DNA from 3 places in the Enterobacter sp. UPMP2060 genome. Region 2 is predicted to be linked to each of the others. Evidence: predicted binding sites of a transcription regulator. Region 2 holds the regulator's gene; each other region holds the start of a gene.
The links. The regulator PhoB, encoded in region 2, activates phosphate uptake and scavenging genes when phosphate is short. The targets are predictions, from matches to a motif close to CTGTCATAAAACTGNCNNAT.
Positions count from the first base shown of each region.

Region 1: pstS (phosphate ABC transporter substrate-binding protein PstS) is a predicted target of PhoB. The motif match lies at 1,323-1,342, and genes of this name have one in related genera.
Region 3: kdgR (DNA-binding transcriptional regulator KdgR) is a predicted target of PhoB. The motif match lies at 2,257-2,276, and genes of this name have one in related genera.

Region 1 is NZ_JBSKJQ010000014.1:68,434-71,713, forward strand. It holds gene pstC (phosphate ABC transporter permease PstC) at 1-66, opposite strand, end outside; gene pstS (phosphate ABC transporter substrate-binding protein PstS) at 195-1,235, opposite strand; gene glmS (glutamine--fructose-6-phosphate transaminase (isomerizing)) at 1,557-3,280, opposite strand, start outside.
Region 2 is NZ_JBSKJQ010000005.1:170,936-174,215, forward strand. It holds gene phoR (phosphate regulon sensor histidine kinase PhoR) at 41-1,336, opposite strand; gene phoB (phosphate response regulator transcription factor PhoB) at 1,358-2,047, opposite strand; gene sbcD (exonuclease subunit SbcD) at 2,235-3,280, shown strand, end outside.
Region 3 is NZ_JBSKJQ010000003.1:392,625-395,904, forward strand. It holds gene ACWKXN_RS10795 (MBL fold metallo-hydrolase) at 1-373, opposite strand, end outside; gene ACWKXN_RS10800 (YebO family protein) at 395-685, opposite strand; gene mgrB (PhoP/PhoQ regulator MgrB) at 760-903, opposite strand; gene ACWKXN_RS10810 (YobH family protein) at 1,066-1,305, shown strand; gene kdgR (DNA-binding transcriptional regulator KdgR) at 1,374-2,165, opposite strand; gene ACWKXN_RS10820 (MFS transporter) at 2,345-3,280, shown strand, end outside.

The DNA of each region.
Region 1 (3,280 bases), on a different contig from region 2:
CAGCGCGCTGAAAATCATGTCACCTTTTTTACCCGGAGGGTTAAATGCAGGCTTGGTTGCAGCCATAAATTACTCTTCTGTTTGAGACGTTTTTACGAATATGCCCGGTGGCGCTGACGCTTACCGGGCCTACAGCTTAAACCGTAGGGCGGGTAAGCGCAGCGCCACCCGCCATCTTCGTTAAATATATCCTGTTAGTACAGCGCTTTACCGCTGCTGTCTTTCACGTTGGTTTTCCATGCAGCGCGAATCTGCTCAACCACGTTGTCCGGCAGGGTGGCGTAATCCAGGGCGTTAGCCTGTTTGCCGCCGTTTTTGTACGCCCAGTCGAAGAACTTCAGCACTTCGGCGCCCTGCTCAGGTTTCTTCTGCTCTTTGTGAACCAGGATGAAGGTGGTAGAGGTGATTGGCCATGCACCTTCGCCTTTCTGGTTAGTCAGATCCTGCGCGAAGGATTTGCTCCAGTCAGCGCCTTTCGCCGCGTTAGCAAAGTTCTCTTCGGTCGGGCTAACCGGTTTGCCGTCGGCTGAAACCAGTTTGGTGTAGGACAGGTTGTTCTGCTTAGCGTACGCATACTCTACGTAACCAATTGAGCCAGGCAGACGCTGTACGAACGCGGCGATACCGTCGTTACCCTTACCGCCCAGACCGGTTGGCCAGTTAACGGTAGAGCCGGAGCCGACTTTAGATTTCCACTCTTCGTTCACTTTTGCCAGGTAGCTGGTGAACACGAAAGAGGTACCGGAACCATCCGCGCGGCGAACCACGGCGATGTTCTGAGAAGGCAGCTTCAGGCCTGGGTTGAGTTTAGCGATCGCTTCGTCATCCCATTTTTTGATTTTGCCCAGGTAGATGTCACCCAGCGTTTTGCCGTCCAGCACCAGCTCACCCGACTTCACGCCCGGCAGGTTGATGGCCAGAACCACACCGCCGATCACGGTAGGGAACTGGAACAGGCCTTCCTGAGCCAGTTTGTCATCAGACAGCGGAGCGTCTGATGCGCCGAAATCAACAGTGTTCGCGGTAATTTGTTTAACGCCACCGGAGGAGCCGATACCCTGATAGTTAACCTTGTTACCGGTTTCTTTCTGGTAGGTATCCGCCCATTTGGCATACACCGGCGCAGGGAAGGTTGCACCAGCGCCAGTCAGGCTTGCTTCTGCAAATACAGAGAACGCGCTCAGAGATAAGGTCGCGGCGACAACAGTTGCGACAGTGGTACGCATAACTTTCATAATGTCTCCTGCAAGATTTTCGTAAATCGTTGTTTAGTGGCTACGATGAGCAAAATAGGACAAACAGGTGACAGATAAATGTACGAATTATGACAGTTTTATGACAACGTAAATTTCACTTAAAAACAAGCAAAAGAAAGCTTATTTTTCATCGCGTTAGCCGCTTTTATGACAAGAGGTTTTCAGAAATATTTTCTTTATGTGACACTGAAAAAAGTAGCTGAAGATGACAAAATGTCATTATTAAAAACGAGAAAGGATTGATTAAAAACAAGCCGGGCAGGATAAAAAGGCTCCACCCGAAGGTGGAGCCTGAAGGGATTATTCTACGGTAACCGATTTCGCCAGGTTACGCGGCTGGTCAACGTCGGTGCCTTTGATCAGCGCAACGTGATAGGCCAGAAGCTGCAGCGGAACGGTGTAGAAGATTGGTGCAATCACCTCTTCCACATGCGGCATCTCGATGATATGCATGTTGTCGTTGCTGACAAAACCGGCATCTTTGTCGGCGAAGACGTACAGAACGCCGCCGCGGGCGCGCACTTCTTCGATGTTAGACTTCAGTTTTTCCAGCAGTTCGTTGTTTGGTGCCACAACGATGACCGGCATATCCGCGTCAATCAGCGCCAGCGGGCCGTGCTTCAGCTCGCCAGCCGCATAGGCTTCAGCGTGAATGTAGGAGATCTCTTTCAGCTTCAGCGCGCCTTCCAGTGCAATCGGATACTGATCGCCACGACCCAGGAACAGGGCGTGATGTTTGTCAGAGAAATCTTCCGCCAGCGCTTCAATGCGTTTGTCCTGAGACAGCATCTGCTCAATACGGCTCGGCAGCGCCTGCAGGCCGTGAACGATGTCGTGCTCAACGGACGCATCTTCACCTTTCAGACGCGCAAGCTTCGCCACCAGCATCAGCAGAACGGTCAGCTGAGTGGTAAACGCTTTGGTGGAGGCCACACCGATTTCTGTGCCCGCTTTGGTCATCAGCGCCAGATCGGACTCACGCACCAGCGATGAGCCAGGAACGTTACAGATAGCCAGCGAGCCCAGGTAACCCAGCTCTTTAGACAGACGCAGCGCTGCCAGCGTATCCGCCGTTTCGCCGGACTGGGAAAGGGTGATCATCAGGCTGTTACGACGCACCGCGGATTTGCGATAGCGGAATTCAGACGCGATTTCCACATCGCACGGCACGCCCGCCAGGGATTCAAACCAGTAGCGAGAAACCATACCGGAGTTGTAGGAGGTGCCGCAGGCCACGATCTGAATATGTTCGACCTTGCCGAGCAGTTCGTTCGCGTTTGCGCCCAGCTCGCTCAGATCCACTTCACCGTGGCTGATACGCCCGGTCAGCGTGTTTTTGATGGCGTTTGGCTGCTCGTAAATCTCTTTCTGCATGTAGTGACGGTAAGCGCCTTTGTCGCCCGCGTCGTACTGCAGATTCGATTCGATCTCCTGACGTTTCACCTGCTCGCCTTTGGTATCGAAGACGGTCACGCTGCGACGGGTCACTTCCGCGATATCACCCTCTTCGAGGAAGATAAAGCGACGAGTGACCGGCAGGAGCGCCAGCTGGTCAGAAGCGATGAAGTTTTCGCCCATGCCCAGACCGATAACCATCGGGCTACCGGAACGCGCGGCCAGCAATGTGGACGGATCGCGGGAATCCATGATCACCGTACCGTACGCACCGCGCAGCTGAGGGATAGCACGCAGCACCGCATCACGCAGTGTACCGCCCTGCTCCAGCTCCCAGTGCACCAGGTGAGCAATCACTTCGGTGTCAGTTTCAGAGACGAAGGTGTAGCCGCGCGCTTTAAGTTCTTCACGCAGCGGTTCGTGGTTTTCGATAATGCCGTTGTGCACGACCACGATGTGTTCAGACACATGCGGGTGCGCGTTACCTTCAGACGGTTCGCCGTGCGTCGCCCAGCGGGTGTGCGCAATACCGGTACCACCGTGCAGCGGATGTTCTTCCGCGGCCTGGGCCAGCATCTGCACTTTACCGAGACGACGCAGACGGGTCATATGACCTTCTGCATCGACGA
Region 2 (3,280 bases):
AGACGCTGACCCGTGGAAAGGTAAAATGACACGCCTGCCGTCAGGCGATCTTTTTGGCAATTAATCGTTCCGGAATAACGAAACTGAAGCGGGTTCCTTTACCCAGCGTACTATGAATATCGAGACGGCTTTCATGGTGATTCACCGCGTGTTTCACAATTGCCAGCCCCAGGCCGCTTCCGCCTGTTTGCCGGGATCGCGCTTTATCCACACGGTAAAAGCGCTCGGTCAGACGCGGAATATGCTCAGGCGCGATCCCCGGCCCGTTGTCTTCCACGCTAAACTCAGCCCCCGTTGGGGCATGGTGCCAGCGCACCACGATATTCGTCCCCTCCGGCGTATGATTCACCGCGTTATACACCAGGTTGGAAATGGCGCTCCGCAGTTCATCTTCGCTGCCCAGCACCTTCAGCGTATTGTCGACCTCAAAGGTCAGGTGATGCTTTTTGTGGCTTAGCGTCTGCGCTTCACGCTCAACGACCCGCAGCATCATCGGGACATCAATGGTCTCATTTAGCGCGAGCGTTGGCGCCGCTTCAATCTTCGAGAGCGTCAGCAGCTGCTTCACCAGCCCTTCCATCCGGTGCGTTTGCTCGCGCATGGTGTGCAGCGCTTTTTCACGCGGCGCGCCTTCAAGCGTTTGCTCCTGCATCATCTCCAGGTAGCCCTGAAGCACGGTCAGCGGGGTACGCAGTTCGTGACTGACGTTGGCGAAGAAGTTGCGACGCGCCCCTTCCAGCTGGTGCATCTGGGTGACATCGCGCGCCACCATCAGCCACTGCTTATCGCTGTAGGGCATCACGCGGATTTCCAGATGGCGACCATTATTGAGCTTCAGATTGTGCGGGCGGGTAAAATCACGCTTTTTCAGATACAGCGTAAATTCGGGATAACGCAGAAGGTTGAGGATATTCTGACCATTATCATCGGGCCAGCGCAGGCCCAGCAGCTGTTGCGCAAGGCCGTTACACCAGAAGATCGTCCCTTCTTCGGTCGTCAGAATAACGGCATCCGGCAGCGACTCTGCACCGCTGCGAAAACGCTTAATCAGGCTTCCCAGCTCGCGGCGACGCTTTTTATTACGCATCTGCATCTGATGCAGTCCGTACAGCAGCGGCTCCCAGCTGCCGCTTCCCGGCGGCGGCGTCATACTTCGGTCAACCCACAGCCACCAGGAGAGGCGCAGCAGGTTCCAGAAATGCCAGATCAGCAGCCCGGTGACCGACGCCAGCAGAAACCACGGCAGGTGTCCAAGAAAGGCCCCCAGAAGGAAGGCCGGAATACAGCATAAGATCAGTTCAAAGACGAGCCTTTTCCATGACAGACGTTCCAGCACGCGTCACACTCCTGTCATTGTTCAGAAACGGGTAGAAAAACGATAACCCGTGCCGCGGACCGTCTGCACCATGCGATCGTGGCCGCTCAGTTCCAGTGCTTTTCGCAGGCGGCGAATATGTACGTCAACCGTCCGGTCTTCGACATACACGTTAGTTCCCCAGACGTTATTCAGCAACTGCTCGCGGCTGTAAACGCGTTCCGGGTGGGTCATAAAGAAGTGCAGGAGTTTAAATTCGGTAGGCCCCATGTCGAGGGGATTTTCACCGGTCATGACGCGGTGTGAGGTGGGGTCAAGGCTCAGCCCCTGCATCTCTATCACCTCTTCCACCGCCATCGGCGAAATACGGCGCATCACGGCTTTAATGCGGGCAACCAGCTCTTTTGGGGAGAACGGTTTAGTAATGTAATCGTCCGCGCCGGTTTCCAGACCGCGAACGCGATCCTCTTCTTCTCCGCGCGCCGTGAGCATCACAACCGGGATGTCGCGGGTCAGCGCCTCGCGCTTCAGGTGTTTGATAAACTGCAGTCCGGAGCCGCCGGGCAACATCCAGTCCAGCAGAATCAGATCGGGCCAGGGTTCATTCAGCTGGTTCACTGCGCTGTCATAATCTTCCGCTTCAACCGGCTGGAAGCCGTTTTGCTCGAGCACGAAGCACACCATTTCACGAATTGGAGCTTCATCTTCTACGACCAGAATACGTCTCGCCATACTTTGCCCTGTCTTATCTTATTTAAGTTACAAGTTTGTAATTCGGCGCCATTATGCGTCAGATTTATGACAGATTTATGAAAAACAGTACCACGATAACGGGCAAACCGTTGTTTTATTACAGCGGTTATTTTCCCGTCTCTGAACGTTTATAATCCTGCTTTCTCTTTTTTGCCACGGATCAGCTATGCGCATACTTCACACCTCGGACTGGCATCTGGGTCAAAATTTTTACAGCAAAAGCCGTGCGGCTGAACATGAAGCTTTCCTGAACTGGCTGCTGGAAACGGCCCGGACGCACGAGGTGGACGCGATTATTGTGGCGGGTGACATCTTTGATACCGGCTCGCCCCCCAGCTATGCGCGTGAACTGTACAACCGCTTCGTGGTGAATTTGCAGCAAACCGGCTGTCATCTGGTGATTGTCGCCGGTAACCATGATTCCGTCGCGACGCTCAATGAATCCCGCGACATCCTGGCATTTCTCAATACCACCGTCGTCGCCAGCGCCGGGCACGCCCCGCAGATCCTGAAAAAACGCGACGGCACGCCGGGGGCGGTGCTGTGCCCCATTCCCTTTTTGCGTCCGCGGGACATCGTGCAAAGTCAGGCGGGACTGTCGGGCGCGGAAAAACAGCAGCATCTCCTGCAGGCCATCACCGACTATTATCACCAGCAGCACGCCGATGCCTGCGCCCTGCGCGGCGACCAGCCGATTCCGGTGATTGCGACCGGGCATCTCACCACCGTCGGGGCCAGTAAAAGTGACGCCGTACGCGACATCTATATCGGCACGCTGGATGCCTTTCCGGCGCAGAACTTCCCGCCAGCCGACTACATTGCGCTCGGACATATTCACCGGGCGCAGATCGTCGGCGGCAGCGAGCACATCCGCTACTGCGGCTCGCCAATTTCGCTCAGCTTTGACGAAACGGGCAAGGCCAAATCCGTCCATCTGGTGAGCTTTTCCGACGGAAAACTTCACGCCGTCGAGACGCTGGAGGTCCCGGTCACCCAGCCGCTGGCGGTGCTAAAGGGCGATCTTGCCGCCATTACCGCCCAGCTTGAGCAGTGGCGCGGAACAGCGCTTAACCCGCCCGTCTGGCTGGATATCGAAATCACCACCGACGACTACCTGCACGATATGCAGCGTAAAATTCAGGCGCTGACGGAAGATTTACCCGTCGAAGTCTTACTGGTACGCCGCAGCCGCGAGCAGCGCGAGAAAATTCT
Region 3 (3,280 bases), on a different contig from region 2:
GCTGATGGAGTTGATCGACTGACAGCGCGGGAGGCGTTTTGCGCTGTGGTCCCAGGAAAGGGAGTGGAGAAGCGCGCCGTGAAAAAACCGGATCGGTAAGGATGATATAGCCGTCCAGCTGCAGCATCACGCTCGCGTGTCCCAGCCACCACACCCCATCTTCATGAGGTTGCGTAAGCTCAACCGGTTGCCACCACTGTTGGATAAAGTCTTCATAACCCAGCGCGGGTGGCTTCGGTAAACCGGCCTCTTTACGCGCTTTGCGCCAACGGTCAAGGTCGCCGGGTTGATGTCCGACAGGATCGGTATTACAAAAACCGTTCGGAGTGTGATGTTTCAGGGAGGGGTCATACCAGGGATTTTTCCAGACCACAGCCACCTCCCGGACAAAAGATTAACGCTCAGCCACCAGGCGGATAAAGTCGTCTTCGTCTTTGTTATCTTCAGCGACCGCGTCTTTCGGCGCGTCTTTCTCTTCCGGTTCGTTAGCCTCACACAGACGGCGCAGCAGCGCATTCTGACGTTTTTGCTGATCGAGCAGCGCTTCCAGCAGTTCAATCTGCTCGTTAGTACGGGAACTGGCGCGGTTCACGAAAAACCAGATGACCAGGCCCACAAGCAGAACAACCAAAGAAATCAACAGGGATGCCATATTCAGCAGCCCTGAATTCAGTAACTCACCCATTTCACCACCTCAATAAAAACGTCTATTTTACCACTGGCGCGAAGGAAGGAAATCACCTTGAGAAAAAATGCGTATTACCACGGAATAAACTTATTGATTGCGCAAACGCCGCTAAAAAACTGTACATCCTGATCGCACATCACATTGATCGTCTGCGTCCATAACACCACGCACGCTATCAGCACGATAATCAGAATTACCCAGCGTATTTTTTTCACTCCACACTCCGTCTAAAAACCTGATGTAACGAGGTTATCACGCTTATCTTAAACAAGGACTAACTGTACCGCCATCGCGCTTTTTTTCAGAATCCTGCACTTGTTTCATCGTGTAAACCGTTTACGCTAGCTTTATGATAACAACGACAAAAGAGGTTAATGATGCGCTTCATCATTCGAACAATTATTGCGCTGGCCATCGTCTGGATTGGCCTTCTGCTCACAGGTTACGGTGTGCTCGTGGGAAGCACCGAGAACGCAGCCGGGTTAGGGATTCAATGTAAATATTTAACAGCACAGGGCGTGAGCACTGCGCAGTATCTTCATACGGACAGCGGGATCGTTGGCTTGACCCACTGTCCGGTCCTGCGTAAGACATCCGTCGTGATTGATAATGGCTAATCGGCCGGTGAAATGACTGGCAAAAAAAACGCCGCAACAGAGCGGCGTTTTTTTTATACGAGCAGAGGTTAAAACGGGTAGTCGTGGTAACCCATCTGTTCAGAAATCTTACGTGCGGCAGTGTGCAGAATAGCCACATATTCATGCAGGCGCTCTTCGGAGAAGCGTAAGGTCGGGAAGGAGATACTCAAGCCCGCGATCACAACCCCAAAGCGGTCAAATACCGGAACGCCGATGCAGCGAAGCCCCTCTTCCTGCTCTTCGTTATCTTCGCCATAGCCCTGTTCGCGTACGCGATCGAGCACCGTTAACAGCGCGTCCGTGCTGGTAATGGTTCGGGAAGTACTTTGCTTGTATTCCACGCCTTCGAGGATCTGCTTCACTTCTTCACGATCGCGCCACGCCAGCAGAACCTTACCAATCGCGGTACTGTAGAGCGGGTTGCGACGACCAATGCGCGAATACATGCGCAGATTGTACATGGAGTCGATTTTATGGATGTAAACAATGCTGTCTTCATCCAGCGCGCCGAGATGGATGGTCTCTTTGGTCAGGCGAGAGATCTCACGCATCTGGATATCAGCGCTGCGGATCAGGTCAACATTTTGTAGCGCACGGGCGCCCAGCTCAAACAGCTTCAGCGTCAGAGAGTATTTTTCAGATTCACCTTCCTGGGCTACGTAGCCCAGCGACTTCATGGTTTGCAAAAAGCGATATACGGTGCTTTTAGACATCATCACGCGCTGCGACAACTCTGTAATACCTATTTCACGCTCTTCCCCCAGCGCCTGTAAGATGCCAAAAACCTTCAGCACGGAAGAAACAGAATCTGGCTGTTTATCCAAATCCGCAATAGCCATTTACCACCTCATAGAGAGTGTTTTATAAAAATCAGAACCGGTTTTTATTATAAGTTCCCGTCATGTCACCTGCAATCAATCCGCGTTTACTTCGTTACAAATCTGCGACATATCGCGGCTGTAACAATGCTAAAATAGTTACCCTGAGAATAATTTCACGCTGAGCTTTTTTAATCCTAATGGAAAAGACCCTTTCCGATGGCCTGCCTTTACCCCAGCGGTATGGCGCTATAGCGACCATCATTATTGGTATCTCAATAGCCGTCCTTGACGGCGCAATCGCGAACGTTGCCCTGCCAACCATCGCCAGCGACCTGCACGCCTCTCCCGCCAGTTCGATATGGATCGTTAACGCCTATCAGATTGCGATTGTGGTTTCCCTGCTCTCGTTCTCTTTCCTGGGCGATATGTTCGGTTACCGTCGGGTGTATCAGTGCGGTCTGGTGGTTTTCACCTTCACGTCCTTGCTATGCGCCCTTTCAGATTCACTGCATACCCTGACGCTTGCCCGCATTGCGCAGGGTTTTGGCGGCGCGGCGCTCATGAGCGTAAACACGGCGTTGATCCGCTTAATTTATCCTCAGCGTCATCTGGGGCGCGGCATGGGGATTAACTCGTTCATCGTGGCCGTCTCTTCAGCCGCCGGGCCAACCATAGCGGCGGCGATCCTTTCCGTTGCGTCATGGCAATGGCTGTTTGCTATTAACGTGCCGCTGGGCCTTGTCGCTATATTCTTTGCCCTGCGCTTTCTTCCCGCTAACGGTCCCAAAAGCACCATGCCGCGCTTCGATGTGGCGAGTGCGGTGATGAATGCCCTGACCTTTGGCCTGCTGATTACAGCGCTGAGCGGCTTTGCGCAGGGACAGTCCCTGATGCTTACCGGCGCGGAGCTCATCGCCCTGCTGGCGATCGGCTTCTTCTTTGTTCGCCGCCAGCTCACTCTCCCCGTGCCTTTGCTGCCGGTCGATCTGCTGCGTATTCCCCTCTTTTCCCTCTCTATTTGCACGTCAGTCTGCTCGTTCTGCGCCCAAATGCTGGCCCTGGTTTCTCTGCCCTTCTTTCTGCAGAGCGTGGTCGGCCGTTCAGAAGTGGAGACCGGCCTGCTGTTAACCCCC